Regions from separate parts of the Paenibacillus sp. GM1FR genome, predicted to be linked through region 1. Evidence: predicted binding sites of a transcription regulator. Region 1 holds the regulator's gene; each other region holds the start of a gene.
What was found. The regulator LexA, encoded in region 1, represses DNA repair genes until DNA is damaged. The targets are predictions, from matches to a motif close to CGAACATATGTTCG.
Positions count from the first base shown of each region.

Region 2: PAEAM_RS11135 (DNA polymerase IV) is a predicted target of LexA. The motif match lies at 3,910-3,923, and genes of this name have one in related genera.
Region 3: PAEAM_RS28060 (DNA polymerase IV) is a predicted target of LexA. The motif match lies at 8,165-8,178, and genes of this name have one in related genera.

Region 1 covers NZ_MKZL01000011.1:917,739-928,112, forward strand. Annotated here, with positions in the region: gene PAEAM_RS09840 (aldehyde dehydrogenase) at 354-1,655, shown strand; gene lexA (transcriptional repressor LexA) at 1,761-2,387, opposite strand; gene PAEAM_RS09850 (LysM peptidoglycan-binding domain-containing protein) at 2,684-3,061, shown strand; gene PAEAM_RS09855 (DUF896 domain-containing protein) at 3,157-3,366, shown strand; gene PAEAM_RS09860 (hypothetical protein) at 3,492-4,001, shown strand; gene PAEAM_RS09865 (HAD family hydrolase) at 4,030-4,821, shown strand; gene PAEAM_RS09870 (ABC transporter permease) at 5,410-6,339, shown strand; gene PAEAM_RS09875 (carbohydrate ABC transporter permease) at 6,352-7,224, shown strand; gene PAEAM_RS09880 (ABC transporter substrate-binding protein) at 7,361-8,995, shown strand; gene PAEAM_RS09885 (GntR family transcriptional regulator) at 9,098-9,772, shown strand; gene PAEAM_RS09890 (cupin domain-containing protein) at 9,868-10,374, opposite strand, start outside.
Region 2 covers NZ_MKZL01000011.1:1,200,228-1,210,601, reverse strand. Annotated here, with positions in the region: gene licT (BglG family transcription antiterminator LicT) at 1-176, shown strand, start outside; gene PAEAM_RS11145 (beta-glucoside-specific PTS transporter subunit IIABC) at 323-2,188, shown strand; gene PAEAM_RS11140 (glycoside hydrolase family 1 protein) at 2,202-3,662, shown strand; gene PAEAM_RS11135 (DNA polymerase IV) at 3,970-5,187, shown strand; gene PAEAM_RS11130 (YolD-like family protein) at 5,184-5,531, shown strand; gene PAEAM_RS11125 (YhjD family protein) at 5,533-5,901, shown strand; gene PAEAM_RS11120 (Ger(x)C family spore germination protein) at 6,012-6,407, shown strand; gene PAEAM_RS11115 (SPL family radical SAM protein) at 6,504-7,337, shown strand; gene PAEAM_RS11110 (winged helix-turn-helix transcriptional regulator) at 7,534-7,890, opposite strand; gene PAEAM_RS11100 (ester cyclase) at 8,260-8,679, shown strand; gene PAEAM_RS11095 (amidohydrolase family protein) at 8,762-10,072, opposite strand; gene PAEAM_RS11090 (MarR family winged helix-turn-helix transcriptional regulator) at 10,239-10,374, shown strand, end outside.
Region 3 covers NZ_MKZL01000063.1:17,143-27,516, reverse strand. Annotated here, with positions in the region: gene PAEAM_RS28110 (hypothetical protein) at 1-317, shown strand, start outside; gene PAEAM_RS28105 (PARP domain-containing protein) at 355-726, shown strand; gene PAEAM_RS28100 (hypothetical protein) at 759-1,022, shown strand; gene PAEAM_RS28095 (hypothetical protein) at 1,195-1,947, shown strand; gene PAEAM_RS32645 (cyclic-phosphate processing receiver domain-containing protein) at 2,029-2,262, shown strand; gene PAEAM_RS28085 (hypothetical protein) at 2,397-3,551, shown strand; gene PAEAM_RS28080 (hypothetical protein) at 3,630-4,370, shown strand; gene PAEAM_RS28075 (hypothetical protein) at 4,618-5,229, opposite strand; gene PAEAM_RS28070 (ATP-dependent nuclease) at 5,702-7,501, shown strand; gene PAEAM_RS28065 (stalk domain-containing protein) at 7,540-8,043, opposite strand; gene PAEAM_RS28060 (DNA polymerase IV) at 8,202-9,443, shown strand; gene PAEAM_RS28055 (YolD-like family protein) at 9,440-9,790, shown strand; gene PAEAM_RS28050 (YhjD family protein) at 9,790-10,152, shown strand.

The DNA.
Region 1 (10,374 bases):
AACGCGATCGATATATCAGGTTGTACTTATAGCTCAATTTCTTGGCGCCCTAGCCCTAAGGGGCTTTTTGTGCGTAAAAGCAGATAAAATCAAAAATAAAGTAATTGCCTAAATCTTTAAATGTCCCAGATCATTCTTTATTAGTCCATATAATATATCTATGTTTTATCTGTAATAATCGTAATATTCCTCTTCATTAGTTATCTGAAAGCCATGAAACAAAATGTGATATCTAACTCCACTAACTTTCAAATCAATGTTTCATTTGTATGTTGAAAGTTTCATATAGAAGAGGTATACTTTAATTAAATTTTGAGCAATTTAATTTTAAATAATTAATTGGAGATGTTAATATGGATCAGGCAAAACAACTTGTGACAGAACAACGTACATTTTTTTATACAGGACAAACTAAAAATATCGAGTATCGGATTAATGCGCTTCAGCAGCTTAGAAAAGGAATTGAAAAGTATCAGCAACGGATTCAAGATGCACTTCGGGCAGATTTGAACAAATCAGAGGCGGAAGCTTACGGTTCCGAGATTCGCATTGTTCTGGGTGAACTGGATTTTGCATTAGAACACCTGCAGGAATGGGCTGTACCAAAACAAGTCCCAACCAATTCGGCTATGCCGGATGGGGTGAGCACCATTTACCCTGAACCATACGGAGTGGCTCTTATTATTGCACCTTGGAACTATCCTTTCCAACTGGCCTTTGGTCCACTGATTGGAGCAATTGCAGCCGGTAACTGTGCAGTTATCAAGCCTTCTGAATTAACACCAGCGGTATCTCGTCTGACATATGATCTGATTCAGGAGATCTTCCCTCAGGAGTATATCGCCGTTATGGAAGGGGAAGTTGAAGCCAGTACAGCATTGTTGAAAGAGAAGTTTGATTATATTTTCTTCACAGGAAGCACAGGTGTTGGTCGCATTGTTATGAAGGCAGCTGCGGAGCATTTGACTCCTGTAACCCTGGAGCTAGGGGGCAAGAGTCCTGCTATTGTCCATAACGATGCAGAACTGAAGCTGGTGGCCCAGCGTATTGTTCGTGGTAAGTTCCTGAATGCAGGCCAAACTTGCGTTGCTCCGGATTATTTGCTTGTACATGAACAAGTTCATGACGAATTGATCAATCTGATTGGCGCAGAGATCAAAGATAAATTTGGGGACGATGTGTTACAGAACGCTGATTTCCCGCATATTGTTAACTCGCGTAACTTTGATCGGTTGTCGAAATTCCTAACAGATGGCAAAACGCTGATTGGTGGACGTTCTGTACGAGAGCAGTTGCTCATTGAGCCGACTGTACTTGGAGATGTGAACTGGGAATCAGCTGTCATGCAAGAAGAGATCTTTGGTCCGATTCTTCCTGTATTTACGTACAGTGACCTGAATCCTATGCTAGATGAGATTGTTCGCCGGCCAAAACCATTGGCGCTATATCTCTTCACACAGGATGAGCAGCTGCAGGATCAGGTTCTGAATCAAGTATCCTTCGGTGGGGGATGTATTAATGACACACTTTCTCATATGACTTCACACTACCTCCCGTTTGGTGGTGTAGGAGAGAGCGGTATGGGCTCATATCACGGACAACAGAGCTTTGATGTGTTCTCGCATCACAAGAGTGTTCTGAAACGCAGTGAATAATTAGCCGCTAAAATAACATAAACATGAAAAAAAGAGGTTGTCCTGTTGATCAGGATAACCTCTTTCGTATTTCATTACATCTAGTTTTGTTACTCAAGTTAAATATTAATGAATATCTCGGAAAAGGCCAATGACTTTACCCAGAATACTAACATGTTTCAAACGTAAAGGTTCGAAGGTCGCATTCTCCGGTTGAAGGCGAATATGATCTTTCTCTTTATAGAACGTTTTCACTGTAGCTTCATCGTCTTCAGTCATTGCAACGACGATATCACCGTTATCAGCAGTTTGCTGTTGACGGACAATAACGTAATCTCCGTTAACGATTCCAGCTTCCACCATGCTATCTCCGACTACCGAAAGCATAAACACTTTCTGTTCGCCTACATAATGTGTAGGAAGAGGGAAGTAGTCTTCAATGTTCTCGGTTGCAGTGATTGGAACCCCGGCTGTAACCTTACCAACAACAGGAATACGTGCAACGCTATGAGCAAATTGATGAGAATGCTCAGATTCTTCTTGGCTCAAAAGCTCAATGGCTCTTGGCTTGGTAGGGTCGCGTCGGATCAAACCTTTTTTCTCCAAACGATCCAAATGTCCATGTACTGTTGAGCTGGAAGCCAGTCCAACCGCTTCACCAATTTCCCGTACGGAAGGAGGATACCCCTTCAACCGGACTTCATTTCGTATAAACTCCAGAATAGCCTGCTGCCTGCTGGATATCTTCGACATACCGTATCAACCCCATTTTAGTAACGTTTGGGAAAATTATAACATAGAACCTCCGTTCGTACAAACATAAGTTCTAAATAAAATAGCATTAAATCGGTGTTTTTTAGCTTATAGAACAGAAATTGTCCAAAAGTCAGAGCATAATACTGCAAATGTTTTGTAAAAGGACTTGAAATAAGATATTTCTCCTTCAAAAAAGAAGCGAACAATTGTTCTAAAAATCTATTGAACAAAACAAGTGTTCGTGTTATATTGATTCCAACAGATAGGAACAAACGTTTGGAGGCGGGTATTTAATGAGATATTCTACTTATCAAAGCATTTATGAACCAATGAATTCGGAACTGGTGAAGTCTAACATAGGGAACTACAAGAAGGTTTTAGCGCGTTTCAAGATTTCTTCATGGATGTTAAAGGTAGTCATTACCTCTATGATTATATTTATTGGATGCAGCACCGTTTTAACTGTATTTGCCGGCAATGAGAATGCTGTTCTGCCTGGAGGAAAGATAGCTGTTTCACAAGGGGAAACATTATGGAGTATTTCTTTGGAACATAAACCGACGAATATGGATACACGTATATATATAGAAGCAATTAAGAAAGTGAATCAACTTCATACAACTTCCATCCAAGTGGGACAAGTACTAGCTCTACCGCAATTTGCAGAATAAAATGCACATCAATGAGTGTTAGCGCGTGTCAGCTTGACAAGCAGCCTTTATAATGGCAAAGTTAATATGACTTTGTATTTTTGGAGGGGACAAGCTTGGATATAGATAGTCTGGTAGCACGCATTAACGAATTGGCTCGTAAGCAAAAGTCCACTGGATTGTCGGAGGAAGAGCTTGCTGAACGTGCCGAGCTAAGAGAGATTTATTTGAGTAATATTCGCAGCAATTTCAGACAACAACTGGATACCATTGAGATTGTTGATGATGAGAATGACAAAGGCCACCAAGGCAAACTCAAACACTAACGAAACCTAATGATATCATTATGATATTTAGGTTTCTTCCTGTTATTTTGAGTGTGCAATTTATAGGGGGAAATGTTGGTTTACAGTTATGTAAGCCGATACAAAGACACATAAGGGGGATTCTCATGTCGCGTTCGTTCGAGAGAACGGTTAAGAAAAATTCCAAGCAGTTAAATCAGCAACGCAAAAAAAGTGGTCAACCAATCACAGGTACACCAGGTGAAGAAGTCTTTAAGGGACGCAGCCTTTTGTTCCCTATATTTTTGATTGGTCTCGCCTTTTTGTATCTGTTTATGAGCACATTCCTTGTGCAAGCTCCAATGACAACTTGGGACTGGGTGACCATGCTGCTTTACGTATTTTTGGCAGTCATCTTCATGCTTCGTCGTCCGTACATCAAGATTAGCAGTAATCGGATTATAACGACGAAGGGTAATCGTGAACGTTCAATTGGGGTTGAAGATATCGTCAAATTCAGAATTGAACCAGGTACAGTTGTTATCGAACATAACAGTCGCGGGAAAAGATGGGTGTTTACCAAGTTATTGAACCGTTACGATACAGATGCGATTGCAGAACGTTTGCTGAAATTTGCAAAAGCACACCAGATCACCGTGGAAACCGTCGAAAAGTAATTATTGCATAAAGGGGTAGATGATCGGAATGGCGTTAAAAGCGATTTTGTTCGACCTAGATGATACTTTATTATGGGATGAGCGTAGTGTTCGAGAAGCTTTTCATGAGACTTGTCTAATCGCAGCGCAAGAGACTGGGGTCAAACCAGAAGAACTTGAAGAAGCTGTTCGTAATGAGGCACGTGGACTGTATGAATCATATGAAACCTTTCCTTTTACCAAAATGATTGGAATCAATCCGTTTGAAGGCCTATGGGCTAACTTTACTGGTGGGGATCAACCTGAGTTCCGTCAGTTGGAACAGCTTGCTCCAGTTTACCGTAAAGAATCCTGGCGTCGTGGCTTGTTGAAGTTGGGTATAGATCGGGAAGATCTTGCTGAACAACTTGCCGCGCAGTTTGGAGTAGAACGGAGATCCAGACCTCATGTATACGAAGAAACGATGGATACCTTGCGTCAGTTACAAGGAAAGTACAAACTGTTGCTGTTAACAAACGGTTGTCCTGCTTTGCAACAAGAGAAGTTGGATGGTGTACCTGAATTAACTCCTTTCTTTGATGAGATTATTATCTCGGGTAACTTCGGAAAAGGAAAACCAGATCCGTCGATATTTGAACATGCTTTGAGTAAACTGGGTGTTAAACCCGAAGAGAGCATGATGGTTGGAGACAAGTTAACGACTGATATTCGTGGTGCTTTATCATCTGGCATCCAATCCGTATGGATTAACCGTGAGCATAAGACCAACAATGAAACGTATGCGCCAGACCATGAAATAACACATTTATCGGAATTAAATCAGCTTATTGCTAATTTCTAAGCAGATCAGCTATAACATCTTTCCTCAGCACCCTGAAACATTGGAAGCTTCAATGAACGATGATGTCGTTCTTGAAGTTACCAATGTTTTTTTATTTGAGTTTGTTGACTAAATTACCTTGTTAAAAGAGATCTCCATTTTTTTTGCTAAAAGTTATTGAAATTAGGGGGAAGCTGAATTAGAATATAACTAACATACTAGTATGACTAGTATTTATATTGTCATAAAGCAATTTCTTTTTGACTTACTTCATTAAATGGAAGCAGGGAGTTATTGCTTATTATTTTCGATTGATTGTAAGCGCTTAATATTTTAGAGTATCTTCTTCCGATTTGGAGATCACACCACTTAGTAAGTGCTAATGAATGATGTGAAGCACCTTGGATTGTGTGATTCTACATAATACATCAAATTGATATCGCTTACATTTAGCAATTATCTATTTGGTAGTGGGGGTGAAGTTAAAGGAGTTGTTGTCTTCTACTAGAGGAGAAACGATGGGAACTGTACATGAATTACTCTTACTTATCAAGTCCTGGATCGGAGTGAAAACACATGGAGTCGGAAACCGCTAAAACAACGTTAACCATGACATCTTTACGTAAAGAGAGCAGATTACGAACGGCAGCAACTTTGTTCCGCAAAGACTGGCAGCTGTATTCACTATTAATCCTTCCCATCATTTATCTCCTTATTTTCAAATATGGACCGATGATTGGTAATGTGATTGCGTTCAGACGTTTTGTTCCCGGGGGAAGTATATTTGGAGAAACGTGGGTTGGTTTAAGGTACTTCAAAATGTTCATTGAGGACCCTACCTTCTGGAGAGTATTCGGTAATACGCTGATGTTAGGCGGACTTGCGTTACTCTTTACATTCCCGGTTCCAATCATTTTTGCCTTGATGCTTAACGAAGTGAAGAGTAAACGATTCAAAAAGTTTGTACAGACCGCGTCTTATCTGCCTCATTTTCTGTCCATCGTTATCGTTACGGGTATGATCCTGCAGCTGACAGCAGTGAATGGTTCCATTAATGGACTGGTGGCTTTCTTCACCGGAGACAATATTCCTTTTATGCAGCGGGCTGAATGGTTCAGAACAATCTATATCACTTCTGAGGTATGGCAGGGTATGGGTTGGGGAGCGATTCTGTATCTGGCTGCACTGACAACCATTGATGATTCTTTGTATGAAGCTGCGCGTATTGATGGTGCCAATCGGTGGAAGCAAACGATTCATGTAACGTTACCAGGGATCTTACCAACGATTGTGACGTTATTGATTTTGAACATGGGTAATTTCCTGGCTGTTGGATTTGAAAAAATCTTACTCTTGTACAATCCGCTGATCTACGAGACATCTGATGTGATCTCCACTTACCTGTATCGGGTGGGACTGGAATCCAGTAACTTCAGTTATGCTACCGCAATTGGCTTGTTCGAATCGCTGATCGGTCTGATTCTGGTGTTCTCCGTAAATGCCATTTCACGCAGGCTGACACAAAGAAGCTTATGGTAAAGGAGGAGCACCATGCAGGAATCCAGATCTTACAAGGTATTTAAAGTATTCAATGTCATCTTTCTGCTGTTCGTGGTATTTATTACGCTCTATCCATTCTTAAATGTCGTGGCACAATCCTTCAGTAGTGAGTCCTATATTAATTCGGGTAAGGTTAGTTTGTTCCCAAGAGGATTCAATGTGGAGACATACAAGACCATCTCACGTGACAGCATGTTCTGGACGAATTATAAAAATACGATTATCTACACTGTAGTAGGTACGTTAATCTCCATGTTTATGACGACTATTTTCGCATATGCCCTGTCCAAAAAGAGATTGATGGGTCGCAAGTTTCTGACGATGTTCGCCGTATTCACGATGTTCTTCAGTGGTGGATTGATTCCAAACTATGTGTTGATTAATTCTCTTGGGTTCAATAACACTATGTGGGCACTTGTTGTTCCTGGCGCAATTAGCATATACAACATGCTGATCATGAAGTCATTTTTTGAAAATATGCCTGAAGAACTGGAGGAAGCTGCCTCCATTGACGGTTTGAACACCTACGGGATCTTGTTACGCATTATCTTGCCGCTTAGTAAAGCCGTTATGGCAACCATGGTGCTGTTCTACGCAGTAGGTCATTGGAATTCCTGGTTCCCAGCCTTTCTGTATCTGGACAAAAAAGAACTGTTCCCGGTCACCATTTATTTGCGCAATATGATTGCAGGAGCGACAAGTGGGGCATCTGCCGGTGCAACCTCAGCTGATAACCTGACACAGATTGCTGCCAATATTAAGTCAGTAACGATGGTATTAACCATCTTGCCGATACTCACCATCTATCCATTTGTCCAAAGATACTTTGTAACCGGGATCATGTTAGGGTCTGTTAAACAGTAATACGCAGCAGCTATATAAATTGAACTAAAGATGATTTACACGAAACACTCCGGTGATAAAGGCGCGCTTCGCTTTTTATTGATTAAAAAGTTTTAAGGTAAGGTCAACCTAAACCAAATTCAGGGGGATAACCTAAATGAATCAAAAGCCACGTAAGTTTGTTGGTAAAATGGTGTTGGCATCAATGATGACCGTTGTTCTGGCAGCATGTAGTAGCGGTAATGGAGCTGGAGGTGACGTCACAGAAGTTCAAACCAAGGCAGCGATGGAGACGTACAATGTAGGGGATACATTCAAGGCGACTGAGCCGTTTAATCTATCGATACTGTATAGTGATCAACCTACCTATCCGTACAAAAAAGACTGGTTGCTTTTCGAAAAGATGACTGAAATGACTGGTGTTACACTTGAGCCAACGATTGTTCCTATGAGTGACTATTCTCAGAAGAGATCTCTTCTAATCAGTTCTGGTGATGCACCGCTGGTTATTCCAAAGACCTATCCTGGTGAAGAATCTGCTTTTGTATCTTCCGGTGCGATTCTGCCCGTTAGTGATTATATTGATTTGATGCCCAACTTCAAGGATAAAGTTGAAAAATGGGGATTGGAAGAAGAAATCGAAGGACTTCGACAGGAAGATGGCAAGTATTATGTACTCCCGGGTCTGCATGAAGAAGTATGGCCAGATTATACATTAATCGTAAGAACAGATGTTTTTGAAGAAAATAACATTGCGATCCCAACCACATGGGATGAACTGTATGACGCTGCAAAGAAACTCAAAGAGCTGTACCCGGATTCCGTTCCGTTCTCGGACCGTTTCAAATTTAATAGCACATTAGGTATTGCGGCTACCGGCTTTGGTACCAAGGCTGGATGGGGTTTTGGTAACGGATTGACGTATAAGGAAGATCAGGATGAATTTGTGTACACGGCTACTACGCCGGAGTATAAGGAAATGCTAACGTACTTTAACAAGTTGGTATCCGAAGGATTGCTGGACAAAGAAAGTTTCACACAGGATGATGATCAGGCTGTACAGAAATTTGTATCCGGCAAATCATTCATGATTAATGGTAATTCCCAAACGGTAGTGCTGCACCGAAATGATATGAACAAAACGCTGGGAGAAGGTAAATACTCTGTTGCGAAGATTACAGTTCCTGGTGGGCCAAAAGGGCAATTAATGTCTGGCTCAAGACTTGAAAACGGTGTCATGATATCCGGGAAAATTCAAAAAAGCGAAAACTTCAAAGCCATTATGCAATTTGTGGATTGGTTATACTACAGTGATGAGGGTCAAGAGTTTGCCAAATGGGGCGTTGAAGGCGAGACATTTACCAAAGAGGGCGGAAAACGTGAATTGGTAGAAGATGTGAACTACAATGGCTTGAATCCTAAAGGCACGAAGGATCTGCGTATTGACTTTGGTTTCTCTGGTGGAGTATTTGCCTACGGTGGTACGACAGATCTGCTGCAATCGATGTTTAGTGAAGAAGAGTTGAAATTCCAGCAAGACATGAAGGATACCAAGGAAGTGATCCCGGCAGAACCACCAATTCCTTACTCTTCAGAGGACCGTGAACGGGTGACACTTCTGAGTACACCACTGAAAGATTATTCGGATCAAAATACACTTAAATTTATCTTGGGTGAACGGGACTTGTCTGAATTCGATACGTTTGCCAAAGAGCTGGATAGCCAAGGATTATCTAATTATCTGAAGCTGGCAAATGACACGTACAAAGCCTACAAAGAAAACAAGCAATAATATAGTTGATGCTGGCCAGATTACCGTTTCACACCGATATATAAGTGGAACGGTAATTTGTGCTAAGATGAATGAATACGGCTGATAGAAAGAGGTCTAGGCATGTCACTTAATCAAAAAATTAGAGGCTCGACCCGGGCATATTCATATAACCTGTTAAAAGAACGAATTCTTCACCTGGAACTTAAGCCGGGTACCAAGATTTCAGAGAAAGAGATTGCAGATGAACTGCAGGTGAGCAGAACACCCGTTAGAGAAGCATTCATGAAGCTTGCTGAAGAAGAACTGCTGGACATTATTCCCCAGAGTGGAACGATCGTCTCTCATATTAATCTGGAGCATGTGGAAGAAGGCAGGTTTATGCGGGAGAAGATGGAGAAGGAAATCGTGACTTTGGCTTGTGTTTCTTTTCCTGAAGAATTCAGATTTCGACTTGAGACCAACATTGCAATGCAGGAAGTCTGTATAGGGAAAAACAATTTCTATCGGCTTTTTGAACTGGATGAAGAGTTTCATCAGATTTTGTTCCAGGGCACGGGTAAACTAAGAACATGGAGAATGTTGCAACAACTGAATATTCCGTTTAATCGGTTGCGTTTATTACGTCTAGCTGAGGACTCCAACCTGGAGGTCATTATCTCCCAGCACAAAGAGATTTATCGTCTTATCACAGAGCGTCAGACCGAGCAAGCTGTTCAGGTGATGGAAGCTCATCTTAGACTCGTTGTTATTGAACAGGAATCGATAAGGGCGAAATACCCGCATTATTTTGTATAATGCACCGATGTTGTATACTACTCTCCATATGCTTAACCAAAACCCCTGTTCAATTGAACAGGGGTTTTGGTTAAGCAAGTTGTAACACGAGAGTTTTAGGCTTGTTTGATAAATGTAGGATCAGGGTATGGATCTGCAATCCAGCCATCTTTTTCGATGAACAGACGTACAGCAATAATTTGTTTGTTCTCCATTAAAGTGAAGAAGTGCGGTGTATTCTCAGGAACAGAGATGACGTCTCCAGGAGACAGTTCTACATTAAAGTAGCCCACATCATCTGTAGCTTTGATAACAAAGATTCCTTTACCAGCGACAATTGCACGGATCTCATCTTCAGCGTGGGTGTGAATTTCTTCGAACTTGGCGAGCTTTTCTTCGATATCTGGTGTTTGTTCGGACAGCGTGATGACATCCCAGATCTGGTATCCGCGACGTGCAGCCAAATCTCTGATTTCATAATCGTAAGTTTCCAAAACCTCGGTTTTCTGTTCATCAGTTAATCCAAAGTTATTTTGCAGATCAGTGTTCAGTTTGGAAGCGTCCCACTTCTCATATAATACTTCGTATTTGTTCAAGAAATTTCGAACATTTTCGTCACCAGT
Region 2 (10,374 bases), 280 kb from region 1:
AAAGTAATGATAACGATTTCCTCAATATTATTAAAGAAAAATATAAGCTAGAGTACCAATGTAGTCTAAGAATTGCGCAGTTGATTCGGGTAGACTATGGGAAAGAATTAACCGAAGACGAATTGGTGTATTTAACTGTTCATATCAAAAGGGTGACTGATGAAGAAAGGGATTGACCCATCATCGCTCCATAATGACTATACTAGGATTGTTACTGGTGATGCAGGCAAGACCTAGAGTTCCATCGTGTATAGAGCATATCTATATTCGATAGAACTCTAGGTCTTTTTTTGTAGAATAATACATTGAAGGGGGAACAAAAATGAAACATGAACAAACGGCTACCGACATTCTAAAACTTGTTGGTGGTGAAAAAAACATTGAAAGTGTTACACACTGTGCTACCAGGCTGCGCTTTAACTTAAAAGACGAGTCGATTGCTAACAACGAAGCACTGAAAAACGTACAAGGAGTTGTGGGCGTTGCCAGTAGTGGAGGTCAGTATCAGGTCATTATTGGTAATGAGGTCAACAACGTCTATAAAGCCCTTGCGCAGCTAGGGAACTTTACAAGCAAGAATGATGCTCCAACTGTGAAAAAAGGAAAAGTTTCTACTGTTCTGGACACGATTTCCGGAATCTTTACACCCATCCTACCGGCGATGATCGGTTGTGCCATGATTAAGGCAGTTCTTCTTATTTTGAAAACCTTTGATCTCGTTGACCTTGACGGTCAATTTAATACGATTATGACTTTCGTCGGGGATGCGGCTTATTACTTCTTGCCAATGCTACTCGCCTGGAGTGCTGCTGTTAAACTTAAAGCTAATGTGGGCTTTGCGTTAACCATTGCGGGTATCTTGTTACATCCTAGCTTTTCGGCGTTAATGTCTGCAGGTGAGCCTGTTACGTTCTTTGGTCTGCCTGTCACACAAGCGACGTATTCTTCTTCCGTTATTCCAATTATTCTAGCCGTATGGATCCTGTCATATGTGGAACGATTTGCTGAAAAGTATTCTCCTTCCGTGATCAAATCCATTTTGAAACCTTTAGTTGTAATCCTTGTTATGGCGCCTCTAACATTAATTATTCTAGGACCATTGGGTGCAATTGCCGGTAACTATCTTGCTTCTGCTGTATCCTATGTCAATACACACGCAGGATGGTTAGTGTCTGGTATTATCGGCGGGGCATTCCCATTCCTGATTCTGACGGGGATGCACTATAGTTTGGGACCTGTTGTCCTCACTGCTTATGCACAAACAAAAACAGATGGCATTGTTGGCCCAGGTATGCTCGTACATAATGTTGCTCAAGGTGCAGCTGCGCTCGCGGTCGCATTAAGAACCAAAAATAAAGCGTTTAAACAAGTTGCTTACTCTACTAGCGTAACTGCGCTGTTAGGAATTAGCGAACCTGCATTGTTTGGTGTAAATCTACGGTTGAAAAAACCACTGATCGCTGTTGTCATTGGTGGTATTGTAGGCGGAATATACGTTGGCTTGTTCGGAGTAGCCCGATCTGCTCTAGGCATTGCCGGCTTGGCTACGTTACCAGCATTTATCACAGATAATCCATGGAACCTAATCCATGCAGCAATTGGTCTGGTCATTGGCTTTGTTGTTACCTTCTTGATGACGCTTATTTTAGGATTTGAAGATGTGCCTGAGGATGGAGAGGATCAACAAACACCAGCCAATTCATCTTCAACAAACCGTGTGCCTGTTGTTAGTGTTTCTGAACATGTGCTCATAGCACCAATGACTGGTCGAGTTCTAGAGTTATCAACAATAAAGGACGAAGCCTTTGCAACTGGAGCTATGGGAAAAGGGATCGCCATTGAACCTACAATTGGAAAGCTTGTTTCACCAGCCGATGGTGTCATATCCGCGGTATTCCCTACCTTCCACGCAATCGGTATTAGCTCGAATAATGGCGCTGAACTCCTCGTTCATATCGGCATGAACACGGTGAAGCTGAAAGGTGAACATTTCGAGGTGCATGTACAAGAAGGTGATGAAGTAAAAGCTGGGGATTTACTTATTGAATTCGATACAGATGCAATAGCCGCCAAAGGTTATGATCTGACTACACCTATTATTGTTACGAATTCAGATGACTTTACAGATGTAATTGGTATAGACAAACCATCGATTACGATCGGGGAAAAACTAATTAAGATCATATAAGGAGGAATTTCCAATGAAGAACACAACCGTATTCCCAGACTCTTTTATGTGGGGCGGCGCAACAGCGGCGAATCAATACGAGGGTGCCTGGAACATTGATGGTAAAAAGGCAAGTACAGCAGATATGATGACGGGTGGAACGCATACTACTCCAAGACGGATCACCAAACACATTGAGGAGGGCGTAAACTATCCTTCCCATGAGGCAGTAGACTTTTACCATCATTACAAAGAAGATATCCGTCTGTTTGCAGAGATGGGCTTTCGATGCTTCAGAATGTCCATTGCTTGGTCCAGAATATTCCCCAACGGGGACGATGTAACGCCAAATGAAGCAGGACTTCAATTTTACGACAAGGTGTTCAGTGAACTGAAAAAGTATAATATTGAACCTATCGTTACGATCTCACATTACGAAGCTCCGTTTGCGCTAACAGAGAAATTCAATGCCTGGGCTTCCAGAGAGATGATCGACTGCTACGTACGGTATTGTGAGACCATTTTCACCCGTTACAAGGATGTCGTGAAGTACTGGATTACATTTAATGAGATCAATAGTTTAATTGTTCCAGCAGGTGCATATATAGCAGGGGCATTATTAGTTGATGATAGTGGTGTATTTAACAATACGGTTGTGGATAGTACGCAATTAAGATTCCAGGCTTTACATCATCAATTTATAGCAAGTGCAAAAGCAGTCAAACTTGCTCATGAGATTAATCCGGCGTTCCAAATCGGTTGTATGATTAATTATAGTCATGGTTACGGAAGTACATGTAAACCGGAAGATATGTTGAAGGCTCTGAGAATGGATCAGATTAACAATATGCTGAGCAGCGACGTGCAAGTTAGAGGGGAATACCCTGACTTTGCCAAGAGATATTTTAATGAGAACAATATTCAGATTGAGATGGCAGAAGAGGACGTAGAAGTGCTAAAACAAGGCTGTGTTGATTTCTATAGCTTCAGCTACTACAAGTCTCATGTAGTGGGTACCCGCCCAGAAGGTGATGAGACCCAGGGGAATGTCTTTGGTGGATTCAAAAATCCTTATTTGAAGGCAAATGATTGGGGATGGCAAATCGATCCAGTTGGACTTCGTTACGTACTCAATCATGTGTACGATCGGTATAGAATCCCTGTAATGATCGTTGAAAATGGTCTGGGAGCGGTTGATATCATCGAAGAGGATGGCTCTATCCATGATACGTATAGAATCAATTTCCTGCGAGATCATATCGAACAAATGAGAGAAGCTATCCTCGATGGCGTTAATCTTATCGGCTACACGGCTTGGGGTTGCATCGACATCGTTAGTGCCTCAACTGGCGAAATGGAGAAACGCTACGGATTCATTTATGTAGATAAGGATAACGAGGGCAGAGGTACCCTGAAAAGAAGTAAAAAGGATAGTTTCCACTGGTATAAAAAGGTGATTGAATCCAACGGGGAAAGATTGGATTTGGAAATATAATTTGCACTCGAACGAAAGATGATCCAATCTTTAAATTCTATCAAATAGACCAAGTACTTATCACTTTGTGAGACAAGTACTTGGTTTTTTGTGCATCAATAATAAAACTAAAAATTAATTATTTGGATGGCTAAAGTGGCTGACAATATCCAGTCTACAGTTCATTATGGTGTCCAAGGGTTTTCAAAAGCTAATTATAAATATTTACCTCTTGCATAAAGAACGTGCGTTCGGTCTATAATATATACAAACATACGTTCTCAAAAGTACAGGAGTGATTACAGTGTTGACTAAGCAACGAACCATTATGCTCATTGATATGCAGAGCTTTTATGCTTCAGTCGAAAAGGCAAAAATGCCTCAATACAAAAATAGACCATTAGCTGTTGCGGGAGACCCCGCAAGACGCTCTGGAATTATCCTAGCCGCTTGTCCACTAGCCAAAGCGAAGGGTGTGTCTACCGCGGAACCACTCTGGCAGTCTCTTCAGAAGTGCCCTGAACTGATCATTGTGAGACCACACATGCAAGAATATATCGAAGTATCCACTCAAATCATGTCCATTATTGAAGAGTTCACCGATCTGGTCGAACCGTACAGTATAGACGAATTATTCGCTGATTTTACAGGGTCTATGCATCTATTCGGTAATGATCCAGTCGATTTGGCCAAGCAAATTCAAGACAAAATCTATAATGAAACAGGCGTTTACGCGAGAGCTGGCATTGGTGAAAACAAAATCATCAGTAAATTATGCTGCGATATGATCGCTAAAAAAGCAGAGGGGGGCATTTTCCACTTAAAAAAAGAGGAGTTACACCTCCATATTGGAGATAAGCCCATCCGCGATATGTGGGGGATAGGCTCCAGAATGGAAAAACATCTGTGGAAGATGGGCATCCGAACCATTAGAGACCTGGCAAATACACCTCTTACTAAACTAAGAAATAAGTGGGGGGTTAATGGAGAAGTCATCTGGCGAGTCGCAAATGGACTCGACAAGTCGCCGGTAACCGTCAACACGCACAGTACACAAAAAGATATTGGAAACGGAATGACCCTGCCTAGAGATTTCACAGAGGCTTGGGAGATCGAAGTGGTTATTCTCGATATCTGCACAGAAGTATGCAGAAGAGCCCGCAAAAAGGGACTGATGAGTAGCGTCGTATCTGTGAGTGTGTCTGGAGCGGATTTTGACCACCCCACTGGTTTTCACAGGCAGGTTAAACTGTCTGATCCTACAAACATAACCGTTGATGTATGCAAGATAGCCAAACGCATATTTCATCAACACTGGGATGGGCAACCTGTGCGCCGTGTAGGCGTATCCCTGTCTCAATTATCCAACGCGGATACATATCAACTATCTTTTTATGATGATCAAGAACAGAAACGGGCCATTGATCAGGTGATGGACGACATTAAGGATCGATTTGGCGACATTGCCATTCTACGAGCAAGCTCCATTACGGCTGCGGGTCAAGCGATCGATCGAGCATCTAAAATTGGGGGGCATTATAAATGAGCAAAAAACTGGAGGCCAATGGATTATGGGAATCGAGCCGCATGATGCTTCCTCAACATAAAGAACGAATTATACAGCATCGTACTCAAGTTCATTATCTAACGAAACCGCTGATCCATGAAGATGAGTGGGAGATTATTACACAAAATATAGATATGTCGCTCAATTATACATTGCAAGCCACCTTTGAAATATTTACTGAGTCAGGCAATCGGGATATACACGGGATCGTCACTTCAGTCAGTACCTTTGGAAAGAAAATCAAAATTGAAATGGAGAATGGATTTGAATGGGTCGATTTTGATCAATTGGTCGCTGTAAAACTTGAAGAAGGAGGCGTGTAAAGTGCGACAGACTTTCGAGGAACTTTCACTCGTGAAGAGGGTGGTAGAGCTCCCTTATCTGTTAGGTGCTCTGGAGGTAGATAAGCATAAAATATACGCTTCAAACTTCAAAATGAAATCTGTATATGTTGACTACTTGGACGGTACTCAAAAGAAAATTGCTTTAGAGATGTACAAATCAAAACAAAGGCTAAAGGAACATCATATTAAAATCATAGATGAAGTGAGATCTGAGCTGAGTTTAACGGTAGATTATTCGGTGAGAGGTTACATCCATAAAATGACATTATTATGGAGCAAAGTGAAAGTGGATGTAACCTTAATGCTTACCGAACATATGAACGTTGATATTACTGATTTGCTCAAATGAACATAGAAAAGTAAGAGTCTAACTCATCAATGCGGCAACCAATACGAGCAGATCTTTCGGCAAATCGGGAATCACAAAAAAGATAAATAAAAAGGCAGAGTAAACTATGTTTGGATCTCAAAGATAAAAAACTCCATTATTATATATCTGCCCCTGTATTCAGTAAGGACATTCAAAAGAAAAGCCGCGAAGGGGGAGGAATAGCAGAAGGTTTAAGACAGTCTAAAAATCAGCTGGATGCCCAATTTCCGAGTTCGCTTGCGGGACGTAATTATCAAGTCATCATTGTAGGGAAACAATTGCTCCAATATAAGGATTGGTTTAAAGTACTTGATGTCACGTTCCGCGATCCTCGCAATACGATTACCGACCGCATCATTGCTTTTGACGGTCCTATTGCGGATATTTTCAATTTTCAAGCCAAAGATAAGCCGCCGTTACCTTTATTTATAAAAACGGTTGTTTTGTTGTTAACACCCAATAGTTACATTCTGGTTCCTATCTAATAAAAAGGTGCCTACTTTTCAAGTAGCATGAGAAATTTTAAGATAAAACGCAAGAGGAGAAGCGGGCATAAAAGTAATTGAGGGGATGGTAGCGTCATGCCAATTGAAATCAAAGACATTGTGTCTAAGAAAATATTAAGTGAAGTAACAGGTTATCTAGATATTGGTTTTACTCATTCACTAAATCCCTATACGGGTTGTGCATTTGCTTGCGAATACTGTTACGTCAGAGAAATGCCTATTCAAAAGTTTAAGGATATTCCTTGGGGATCGTGGGTGGATGTTAAGAAAAATGCAGCAGAAAACTATCTAAGGGAAGTCTCTCTTCTAAGACGTAAAAATAAACCCATAAGTATATTCATGTCATCAGCCACAGATCCTTATCAACCTGTAGAGCAGAGGGCAAACATTACAAGAAGCCTATTGGAAGAAATGGATAAAAACCCACCAGATTCACTTCAAATTCAAACTAGAAGCCCGCTGGTTGCCAGAGACCTTGATATACTGCTGAAATTAAAGGAAAAATGTAGAATTATGGTTTCAATGACAATCGAGACAGATCGCGAAGACGTGAAACGAATTTTTTCGCCTTATGCTCCTGGAATAGATTTACGAGTTAAAGCCTTGAAAAAGATAAATGATGCAGGGATACATACACAAGTATCTATTTCCCCTGTGCTACCTTTTTCACCTAATTTCGCTAACATGTTACAAGGCATAACTGATCGAATTTGGATTGATACGCTATTGATTGGTGATGGTCAAATGGGGATGAGATCTAAGCGGTTAGGGATGCCACAATTATTTGAGGCGAACGGCTGGGAGAAATGGTACGAGAAAAGCATTCATCTGAAAGTCGAAAAATATTTTAAGGCAAGGTTTCCATCTGAAATTATTCATGTATCCAAAAACAATGCATATCCATTTTGATTTTAAATAGCCAATTATTTAATGAGGATCTTGTCCGTTTTTTCTTCATGCAATAGAAATATTGCAGAAACTGGTGTTCGAAGATCAACTCTCTCATACGAATTAATGGAGGACGCATGAGTCCTCCATTGACTTAACTTGAAGATGTAGAGGAATTTATTCTATTTTGAAATGACCGTGGAGTAACAATTTGACATCATTCACTCTGATGAATATCGTTTGGAAGTTCATCATTGAGTTTCTGGTACCCGAGTCCCCATGTTTCCATAGAGAATATAATTGGCTTCAGTGAATTTCCTAAATCACTTAAGCTGTATTCGACTCTCGGAGGGACTTCTGCAAAAACAGTACGAATGACAATTCCATCCTCTTCCATTGAACGTAAATTTTCAGTGAGAACCTTTTGACTGATCTCCGGGATACTTTTACGAAGTTCTCCGAATCGATGAGTTCCCTTCAAAAGATCCCTCATAACCAATAACTTCCACTTGTTACCTATCAATCCAACTGTCGTTGCGACGGGACACAACGGCAACTCTTTTTTTGAAATCACTGTATTATCGCCTCCAATAGTTACTATTAGTTTCCTATATAACAAAAAGGTGCCTACTTTCAAAATCAATACATTGCTTATATTATAATTCTGTCAATGAAAAATCAAATTAAAATAAATGAAAGGAGGAGGGAGTTTGCAAGAGAGTTTATGCAACTGAGTGACTATTTTTCGAATCATATGTTAACGTTCTTGAATTCTTGGAGACAGCATTTAGAGATCAGTTTATTGGCTCTGCAACCTAGAGATAAAATAATAGTTACAAAAAGGTTCCTATATAACAAAAAGGTGCCTACTTACCAATTATCTAAAGTAGCGATAAAATTTAAGTGAAGGCATATGCTCACGAAAATAGAAAGGGGTTTAAATATGACGATTACAGAAAACAAACAATTGATGCATCGTTTCACGAACTTCATTAATACGGCAAGCAAGGAACTTGCTGAAGAATTGATTTCTCCAGATGCTGTTTTTTATGTACCTATGCAAAAAGAACCAATGAATGGTCCAAGTGGTTATCTCTCCATAATTCATATGATGAGATCTGGTTTTTCCGATATACAATGGACTGTTAAGGAGCTGGTAGCAGAAGAGGATCTAGTAGCAGCTCATTTTGTCATGAAGGGCACACAAGACGGAGAGTTTCTCGGGTTTCCACCAACGAGCAAAAAAATCGAAGTAAATGCAATGAATTTTTATCGGATCTCTAATGGCCAAATTATTGAAGAGTATGGTCAACCCGATATGCTTGGCTTGCTTCAACAAATAGGGGCAATTCCAAAAGCATAATTAGATTAAAGTAGAAGAGGGACTGCATTTTGCAATCCCTCTTCTTAGTGATTTTACAATTAGGAAATATAAACTACTAGTTTTAGCCTAGTTTTTGCGAACCATTGGACCACACGGATTTGATTGACAAGGTATCTGAAATATTAGTGATCGGATCACCGTTTATGAGAATAAGATCAGCACGTGCACCTTCGGTAATCCGGCCACGATCATGTAGACCAAAGCAACGGGCCGGTTTGGAAGTAGCCGACTGAAGAGCTTCGATCGGAGTGAACCCAGCCTTCACCAGCAGCTGCATTTCGTGATGAACACTGGCCCCATGAGCAAGACCACCAAGGTTCGGAACGGGAACCGGTGCGACATCCGTCCCTACAAGAATATCAACTCCGGCACGGTGAAGATCCATCAGATTCTTAAAGCTGTTCTCCATATTGCCTTGTGGGAATGTATTGAAGCTTGAGTTCAAGATATCGATCCAATCAGGACTTAATTTGGAATGAACTCGTGGATCATTAGCCAATTCTGATGCCGGATTACCTATAATCGATGAATTCAACACCAAGCACGGTGTAACAAAAGCTCCAGAATCAGCTATGGATTTGACCAATTCGGACGTGTACTCGGGTCTGTCGATAAACAAGTGGCCCAAACCGTCGACTCCAAAATCGATGGCTGCTTTCGATGAAAGAGCCGTCAAGACGTGGGCAATGACCAACTTATCGAACTTGTGGGCTTCAGTAACAGCTGTTTTTAGAATCTCGTCACTTAGAACAGGCAGGCCAGGTGCACCCATGACCGTTCCCTCTTCAATCATGATCTTAATATAGTCAGATCCATTCTCCACTTGGGTATGCACATGTTTGATCGCTTCTTCAACTGTCGTCACTTGAGGTATTTCGTCGTGATCGTGAGCGTAGGCGGCCAACATTGCTTCCCGGTCTTCCTCCGACAACTTCTCTAGTTCCTTTAATACGAATTCAGGTATTTCATCTCCATCAGGCAGTAATTCATCTGGGTGCCCACCAGGAGCGGTAATCGCCGTACCAGCAGATCGAACGTCTGCGATGTCATCCACATTTTTTAGCTGAATTTCGCGCCCTCTTTTCGTAAAATCGCCGTTCATTTCAAGTTCTGTTGTAACACCGAATTTTAAGGCATCTCGTAATCCACCAATGGAGGTATGGACATGTGCATCAATCAGACCAGGTATTAATGTCGCATTTTCTCCATCGATAATTGTTGCATCGCTTGGGATGTCTCCGCCCACTGAAATAATGGAAACCCCTTTAATGACAATATGTCTGGGAGCAATAATTTGATATCCATCAAAGATTCGTACATTTGTAATCGCCGTAATTTCTTCAGACCCAGCATTCTGATTTAATTTCTCCATCATAAATCCTCCTAATGTGTTTGTAACTGAACACTTCGCAGTATAACTGTTAGATATCTAACAGTCAATAGTCTAACTTTTGTTTGACAAGCCTACTGGGATCACTGTATATTTTAGCTACTTACAATTAGATTCCTAACAATTACAGAGGGGACGATGGACGGTCATGCCTTCCCGAGAAGATACGCCTTATATGGAGTTGTTTCAAATTATCGGTCTTAAGTTAAAGAAAAGAGCGGATGAGAGTATAAAAGAGCTAGGATTAAGTTCTCAACAAGGAAAAGTAATCGATTATATTTATG
Region 3 (10,374 bases), on a different contig from region 1:
AAGACTCAACTACGACGGATACATTTACAGCTATGAAAAATTATCTAGATAATCATTTGTTGCACTTAGAATTCGGAAGACCGCTGTCACCTGGAATATCTCTAAATGGAAACAAAATATCTGACGGTTGCAGAAACAAAAACCACAGATTAATTTGGGTGAATCTAATCAAACTTGAGAAGATGTATAGCAGAGGGTTATTAAGAGGCGATGATTATAAATTCACTCTTAAGAAAGTAGCAATAGACATAGAACATCAAAGTAAGATAAACAATTTCTTCTGGATGAATTCGATTTTACTAAGGATAATTAAATAACTATTTTACTTAATTGCGATAGGAGATGTTCGCTCTAATGAGGGCTTTTCACGGTACTACATCTGTAAATGCAATATCTATAATAAGGGAAGGGTTCTCATTGGACTTTTTCCTCAGAGGGGGGTTAGGAAAGGGGATTTATTTGTCCAAAGATGTAGACAAATGTGCTGAATATGGGAGACATATTTTAAAAGTGGAATTAAATGAAGAGTGCATTCTTAAAGATGAATTTGCTTCAATTTCTTCGTACAAACCAAAGGAAAGTTATTCAGGTTTTAATTTTGATAATAAATTCGAAGGTTATACACTATCTAGAGGTTTCAAAGGATTGGAATTAACTACATTCAATGAAATTGTCATATATGATCTTAGCTGTATAACTTCAATTGAAACATATGCGATAAGATGACTGTTTTATCCCACAACTAGGAGGAAACTAACATGAACTATCTTGATCAATTGTCAGACCGCGCGCGCCCAAGTTTGACACGCTATGTGGATCAGTTTGTACGAAATGATCTTGGACATATTTATTCCGATTACAGCGGTGAAGATGTCAATAAAATTATAAAGAAGGTGTACAACAAGTATCTTCATTTAGGAAATGAACAAGAAAAATATAAGGAAATTAATGACGCATTTCTTTCCTCACCTCTGTTCATTGAGGACTTGAAATCGTATATTGTTGATTTTTTAGAAAAATAGACCAACTTTAGATAGAGTAGAGTATTATCGATCTTTAATCGCAACGCACAATCTATTGGACAAAAAAAATATTAATAGAGATAAACTTGAGGAGCGAATTTCTGTATTGGAGTCTACACAAGGTACTTCGCAAGACATCTGATCAAATGGCGATTTCGTAAAGGAGGGTAAAATGAAGGTATCAGATATCGAAGGGTTTGTTGACGGTATTATACAATTTGTAAAATTTACGCAGCCTGAGTTTATGGATAGTATCGCAAAAGGACAATTATATATGAATAATATCGATTATTTTGTTGAACTAGAAAACAGAACAAAATTAAAAGGCCAAGGAGATAGGTACGATGGGGGCAATGTAATCAGGGAAATAGATTTTAAATTGCTTGACGATGATACACAGGAAGTTATTTTAGAAGGCATAACACCTGAAGCAATCATAAGAGATTATTCTTTTAGTAGAATCCCCATCTACTGTATGACTGCTTTAAAAGGTAGCGACTTTATTGTTGTTGATGAATCTACAAAATCTTATATAGTAAAACCCCATTTCACGGAAGAAGTAAAAGAACTGATGTTGTCATCATTCGGGAGTAAAGCTGTAATTATCGATTCTTTCCCATTTCAAGAATCTGTCGAAAATCATTTCAGAACTAACAACATTTCCTACGATGCAAGATTAGTGAATTATACTGACTTTAATCTCAATGGCGCTGAAAGGTTATTAAATTATCAGTATAGAAATATAGAATCTATTTTCACAAAAGATTTGTTTTTTGAACATCAAAAAGAATTTAGAATTGCCCTAGATGAAATTGAGACAGAAGAACCTATCGTAATAAACATTGAAAATTTTGATCAGAGTTCTATATTATGTATGGACACGTATGCGTTTTTTGATGAATTCGTAATAGAGGTATTAAAGTAAAAGAATTGTTTCACGAGGAAGGATGTGCGACCATGACAGATAAGATCAACCTTTACGTAGACGACCTCAGAGACTGTCCAGATGGCTTCATGGTCGCTCGTACATATTACGCTCGTACAATATTACGAAGCAGTACATATCCTAGAGACCAAAGAGGTGGCCATTCTTACATTAGACCACGATCTGGGCGAGGATGTAGATGGTGTAGAGTTACCCAATGGATATGACTTGGTTAAGTATTTCTGTGAGCATGGATTGAGGGCAGATAAGATTTACATACACACAGATAACCCTAGGACGACAGAATATGTATGAGACTTTGTTAGCGGCTCAGCGACGAGGGTTCATTGTAGAGGATATCGAGATATACCATTATCCGATTACTGTGAACAGGTATTCTGATGAGCAACGAGAGGGATGTTTTATAAGAAAGGAGAGGAAAATTAAAAATGAAATTAGAAGTAAGATTTTCTAATGAACTTCCCTTTATGATTCAATTACCAAATGGAGATTATCCAGTGAAAACGAGAATTAGTCCAACAGAAGAGAAGGATTTTATTCTAAATCTAAGTGACAATTTTTTCAGAGTACACATTAGTCCTTTTGCTAGTAAAGAGTCTCCTAATTATTTGGAAGGTGAGAGGGCAGACCTGGAAAGTCACATAATAAACAATCGAATTCCAAATTACGCATTTGAGCCTTGTAAAAGTTATATTACTTGTCATATCGAAGAAGAGTTATCGCTGACTGAAGAACACTATACAGTTGTCACAAGCGAAGTTTTAATTGAGAAAATTAAATCAAGAATGATAAGAGAAAGTACAGGCTATACTGATACAAGTGATTTAACAAGAATGGCTACAACAGAATTTAATTCATACACTACAGATCAAATCTTGGAAGCAAAAGTAGATTACATTGTTAGTAAAAGATTAAATGAACTTAGTAGATTAGTTTATCCATATTACAATGCTTTAAATCAATTTATAAAGCAATATTCTTATTTACGAAATGACTTTTTTGTTGAAACAATGACTATGCATACTCTTAAGGGAACAGAATCATTACAGTTTGTTGACGGTTATTTTTATGATTCTATTAAACATGTTGGGAAAGCACCAAGCTTGGTGCCATATCGAAAATGGTTACCTGATATTGATAGTGATCAAATTGAAACATTTAGAGAAAGGCTATTAAATGACTTCAATATTCCACCTACTAAAGATTTGATTATTATGGCCCGCAATCTTGCAGAAAGAGGAGAGTACCGTTCAGCCATCATTAATAGTTCCGCAGCTCTCGAAGTTGCTGTAGAACAAAAAATCATTGAGAAAATGACTTTAAATGGTAACACGCAAGAAGAAATTGATACTTACTTGAATAGTACAAAGACTAATTTTTATCGAAGATGCAATACACAATTGAATGAGAAGACTGGACAATCTCTGCCAACAAACAACTCTACAATATGGACAAATATCAATTCTCACAGGAATCAATTTCGCCATAAAATCGCGCACTCTTCTCTCATGCCGAATGGGAGTGATACCACGCGCGCAATCAATGATTTTGAGGCTGCTGTAAACTGGGTTGAAGCACTGTAAAATGCAAGTTTGATTTAAACGAATTGAGATAGGTAAGGTGATTTCTTGAAGAGGTTCATATACTTAATTATATTGATTGTGGGTCTGCCAATCATCTTAAATTATGCTTTGTTTTCGTGGCAAGCTCCGGGAGTGAATGCAGATGAGAACGCTTGGTTAGGATTCTTTGCTAATTATGTCGGTTTAATTTCTGCTGTGTGTATTGCTCTTTACCAACAGTACAATCAGAGAAAGAAAGATAAAGAGGACGAAGATAGCCGAAAACAAAAGGAAGATGAGCAAGACAGAAAGAGTAATCGATCCTTCTTGGTGCTTCATGACTTTTACGGCAATATCAAATTGAACGATGTTAAAACTCATGAAAACAGTAGAATAATTGAGACTGAGGGCTACAGATGGTTACTCAATCACCTACAAACAGTAACACAGAATACAGATAATGCTAATACTTCGTTCATTAAACTATCTCATTATGGGAACCCAGAAGTCATATTGGATTGCAAAGTGAATATTGAGACAAAGACTTCAAAAGGGTTAAATAGTATTAAGGTGGACATTGGGGTGTTTGAAAAGGGGATTGAAATATTCATACCTACTGTTCCAATCAATGCATATGTCGGAGAAACATTTGATGTTTTGCTTGTTAAAGTTACATACTTTACATTAAGAAATGAAAAAATTGAATATACACATGACTTATCTCAGAAAAAAGATATTTGTAAAGTTTTTCAAGATGACCATGAAGAAGTTTTATATGAATTTCAATTAGATGAGTCCAGATGGATATATCCTAAAAAATTTGTAAATGAGAAATTATAATGAAATTTAGATTTCACATAGACTCAATAATAAAACCCACCATTTAAGTGGCGGGTTTTTGTTGTGTTCAAATAGTCTTCTTTAGAGTAGTTTCTCTCAGAAGAGTACACGCACAGTATTTGGATGATGAAGTAGTAAGGGTAAATTAATTAAAGAATGAGAAAAAGAATAAACAGTTTGCAGATATGCAAATTAAATCTGATGGAGTTGTCTTTAGAGCTCTAGTTAAAAAATTAGCATTATAGACTTAGTGGCCTTCATCTCCAACTGTTATTGGCTTAATTTGTTCAACCGCTGCAAATAGATCCTCTTTTTTCGGACGATTTACATAGAATGGATTCTTTTTCTTGGGTCCAATAAAGTGAATCTTTTCATTATTTAGGATGGCAGTTTCTTCAATGATAATAAACCCTTGATCATACTTATCTTGAGAAGATGTCAAAGATTGAAGCATCAATTTATTGTTAAACGTAACTTTATGTATCAGTAAGGGAACGTATTGATATTTCTTAAGATAAACCCAGTGGTATGTTATGTCGTTCTTCTCAGCAAATCTTAGATTTATCGGTATAAATGAAAGGTAAACGACAAAGAGAAGGAATAGATCAAAATAACTATCTATAATATCTTCTTTATTTAAAAATGATGCTGTTATGTTTATAAGAAAATATCCTATTATAGTTACGAGTATTGATAAGATAAGGACTTTGGTTAGTTGTCGATAAAGAGCTCTTCTGGGAGTAAACAATATTCTTTCATGTTTGTTTGCTAATAGCAAAAGTATACCTGAAATAATAACCAAGGGTAAAAAAGTAGGCATCAAAAATTGTAACCAGTTTTCTTTTAAACTTTCGATCATTCAACTACCGCTTTCATATTTATAATGTTTATATCGGCAGTAATTAAATTAAATTAAATCATACGGTCAGAGGATAGAATGAAACTTTGATTTATCATAGTTTTGATTCGTTCTTGTTCTTCTGTTGAGTAGTCCAATTCACATCGATTTTTTTTTCATAATTAACACGCAAATACATTAAATGTGCTCACCTTGAACCAAAACATTATTACCAAACTCCGAACCGTCTGGCGCAGAACCATACAAAATAGACCCGAATTGAGCACCTTACTATATAGATTTGAAGTTCGACCAGGATTTATTGAGCTCTGAAAAAGAATGTGTAGTCAGTAAGGAGCAAAGACAGGATACTTGTCTACACTTTAAGAAGATGCATGAATACTTATTTGATTTCTATATTCAAACTCCATAGAAATTGGAATTAGATAAAGCTATAATATCCCTATGTAATATATTAGGGAGGCGAGTTTAATTGAAATTAGTATGGGCTCAAATCAAGAACTTTAGGTCAATCCGCGACTCCGGCAAGATTTATTTTAATCCAAATTTAACTATTCTAGCTGGTAAAAATGAATCGGGCAAGTCAAATATCTTAAAAGCTCTTGATTGTTTTTCGAAAAATGTCTTTGATAAAGAGAGTGATTACCCAATTGATTACATAAGCGAATATCCTGAAGTAATAGTTCACCTTGAATTAGAAGATAATGATCTCCAAAATATTAAAGAATTTTTTACATTAAACAAAAACAGTTCAAAGAAAAGTAATGGTGTAACAATAACTAGAACAGCCGAATCAAATGAAGTTATTAATATAGAGATTTTTAACGATACCTTAGAATATATAGTAACGGAAACAGATAAAGCTACAGCTGCAATTAATAAGGAATTAAGAACAAGATACAAAACGAATATAGAAGCAATGACATCAGCAAGCCTTGTTGTGATTATCAAAGAAATAAACTCTCTCCTTACAGCTATTAATAATTTGGATAATGAACAGATTAATAAAATTTCCACTATCCTTCAGGATCTTGATTCTTATTTCGACTTATTGACTAAAATCCATAATTTCAGTGTAGGTGCTATCTTCAAAGAAACTATACCCAACTTTGTATACTTTAGTTCGTTTGAAGATATCATTCCCGATTCAATTTCAAGCAATGCAGAAATAACTCCAATTGTTAATAGATTTTTCAAAGTTGTGAACCAAGATCCATCACTTCTGTTCGGTGAAACAAGTCCTCAAAGAAGAAGACTTTTAACAGATAGAATTTCCAAAAAAGTCTCTGGTAACTTTATGGGCTATTATTCACAAGACAGTATTTCGCTTACAATTAATTTAGATGGGAATGGGATTAACTTTTTTGTATATGGATTGGATAATCAAAAACCTTTCCAACCAAGACAGAGGAGTCAAGGGCTACAATGGTTTTTGTCATTTTATTTAACACTAGAAGCAGAGATGAAAACAGGAAGTATTTTATTAATTGATGAGCCAGGTTTATATTTACATGCATCTGCTCAGGAAGACCTTTCGATTATGCTTAATGATCTTTCAGTTAATAGTCCTATAGTCATTTCTACACATAGTCATTGGCTAATGGACCCTAACAGACTAGAGAGAATTAGGTTAGTAATCAAAGACAATGATAGCACCTATGTAGAAAATAAAATTCATAAAGGTGCCGACAATAACACTATGAAGCCTATACTTTCTGCTATAGGACTGGGACTTAAGAATAATATAAGCACTTTTGGTAAGAGGGTAGTTCTTGTAGAGGGTTATTCTGATTATTATTATCTTGAAGCTATGAGATATTATTTTAATGAAATACTTGAGATTAAACTCGATAATTTCAAACTATATCCTTGTTTGGGTTCAGCACAGATAATCAATGTTCTAACTTTAATTATTGATTCTGAAACGGATTACTATATTTTATTAGACAATGATAAAGCAGGACAACAAACCGAAAAGAAATTGAAGAATGAATGTGGAATTGATAAGAGCAAGATATTATATACACCAGCAAAAAGTAAAGTTTTCTCAGCAATTGAAGGTGTATTCTCAGAAAAAGATTTCAAACAGATTGTTTTGAATTCGTTAGAAACAACAAAGTTTGATAAAGTCTTAGTCTCAAAAAAATTCAATGAGCGAATGCACAATAAGGAAATTACCAAACTTTCAGATGAGACGGTTTCAAATTTTAAAGAGATTCTTGATGTTATTGGGATACCACAAGTTGAACAAATTGAGAGTCTATCCAAATAAAAGACAAGAATTAAGAAGAAAGGGTGGAGAAATCCACCCTATAGTTTTACCAACTTATTTTCAGGTATGTCATATTTGTAGACAGTCCCACTGGTAAGTTCAACATAATAAAATCCCCAAGTGACAGTGTACTCAGGATGATTTTCATATACTCTGATTAGAAAATACTTCCCATCTTCACTGTATCCTTCATCCATCATTCCAAGTTTGTATTTATCTACGTCTTTCTTAATTTTCGAATACACGTACTTGTAGGCATTATCCTCATTCACAATAAACTTTGGTTGTTTCCCAATATAAAGATTATCCCCTTTTAATGAAACCTTCTCACCAATCGCATTACTCATACTTCTAACTGGTACGTATGTAGTGTTTTTATACGTTATTGCATCAGTTGTGGAATTCTTAGTTCCATCTACATAAAGACTGACTTTCTGGATAGCTGCTTTAATTGGTGTAGTAGTAGCTGCAAATGCTGTTGCTCCTGTAATTGTTGATCCAATTAGAATACCAATGATCAAACCCTTTAACTTATCCTTCATTGTATTACTCCCTTGTTATGTGAAATAGATTGCTTATTGTATTATACAACTTAAATATCAATATGAACTACAAAAATTCCCTGTTGCATAAAGAACGCATGTTCGGTTTATAATACATATACAAACAAACGTTCTTATTTTATATGGGAGTGATAATAATGGCTAAGAAAGAGCGGACAATTATGTTAATTGACATGCAGTCGTTTTACGCCAGTGTGGAAAAGGCTAAGATGCCACAGTACAAAAACAAACCATTGGCAGTTGCAGGAGATCCAGCAAGACGTTCAGGAATTATACTTGCTGCATGTCCTCTAGCTAAAGCAAAAGGCGTGTCAACCGCTGAACCATTATGGCAATCACTTCAAAAGTGTCCTGAGTTGATAATTGTAAGGCCGCACATGCAAGAATATATCGAGGTTTCTACTCAAATTATGTCCATCATTGAGGAATTTACCGACCTAGTAGAGCCCTATAGTATAGATGAGCTATTTTGTGACGTGACCGGATCTCTACATCTTTTTGGCAATGACCCGATTGACATGGCAAAGCAGATCCAAGACAAGATTTACAATGAAACGGGTGTATATGCAAGAGCAGGTATTTCGACCAACAAAGTGATGAGTAAGCTTTGCTGTGACATGATCGCGAAGAAAATTGAAGGCGGAGTATTCTTTCTTAGAAAAGAAGAACTGTATGAGCATATAGGTGATAAGCCAATTCGTGATATGTGGGGTATTGGATCAAGAATGGAAAAACACTTGTGGAAAATGGGGATTCGAACAATAAGACAACTTGCAAATACGCCCTTATCTAAATTGAGAAGCAAATGGGGTGTTAACGGAGAGGTTATATGGAGAGTAGCGAATGGATTAGACGACTCACCAGTGACCATAAATACTCATAGTGTGCAAAAGGATATTGGGAATGGCATGACGCTTCCTAGGGACTATACAGAACAGTGGGAGATTGACGTTGTAATACAAGATATTTGTACAGAGGTTTGCAGACGTGCCCGGAAAAAGGGATTGATGGGTAGCGTAGTTACTATGAGTTTATCGGGTGCAGACTTTGATCGACCGACTGGCTTCAGTAGACAGGTTAAACTTCAAGATCCCACTAATATAACTGTAGATGTGTGTAAGATAGCTAAACAGATCTTTCGGCAACATTGGGACGGTCAGCCTGTGAGACGAGTTGGGATATCATTATCTAATCTTTCAAACGCTGAGACGTATCAAATGTCATTGTTCGATGATCAGGAGCAAAAACGTGCGATTGATAAGGTGATGGATGACATTAAGGATCGCTTTGGAGATATTGCCATACTTCGTGCAAGCTCAATCACATCTGCTGGTCAAGCCATAGACAGATCAAATAAAATTGGAGGACACTACAGATGAGTAAAAAATTGCAAGCAAATGGACTATGGGAATCGAGCCGCATGATGCTTCCACAACATAAAGAACGAATCATTGAACATCGCTCACGAGACAATGATCAGATTAGACCTCTTCTTCACGAGGACGAGTGGGAAGTTATTTATCAGAACATAGGAATATCATACAGATATACTGAAGAAGCGAATTTTGAGATTTTTGAATTGAACTCGAAACGAGTCGTGAGTGGAATTGTTTCGAAGGTTAATGAGTTAGGAAAGAAGGTTAGAATCGAATGGGAAAATGGACACGAATGGATTGAAATAAAAAGTTTAGTTGCAGTGCGATTATCAGGAGGGGGATTAGAATAATGAAGCAGAGTGCTGAGGAGTTAGAATTAGTAAAAAAATATGCGGAGATGCCACTACTGTTAGACGTAATAGAGGAGGATAAGAAAAGAATAGGTGAGAGCAGTGCCATATTAAAAAGAGAGTTGAGATTTTATTTAAGTGCACTACAAGACAGGGTGACCGCTGACATATATGAGCTGAAGAAGGCATTAAAAGAGCATGACATTAAAATTATCGAACAGAAAAGAACTGAAGACAATTTGTTTATCTCTTACTCAATTCGTGGATATCAATATAAAATGAATCCTCTTATGAGCAAGGTTAGAACAGATGGTATGCTAATCTTAGCTCAACAGATGAATGTTATTGTTGAAGAAGAGTGAGTTCATTCTCTTATTGAATTTTAATTGTCAAGTTGTGCTTTGTTTAGATGCATGAAAAATGTGAAATATTGAGTAAATAAGTCATCATTTTAGATAATCCTGTTACTATACGATTGAACTTTTAAAAAACGCTAGAATCCCTTGTCCTGTCTAGATTTTTTGATATTCAATCGTAAACTTATAAATTTTACCAACATGGCTAGAATCGTTGCTACGACTAGT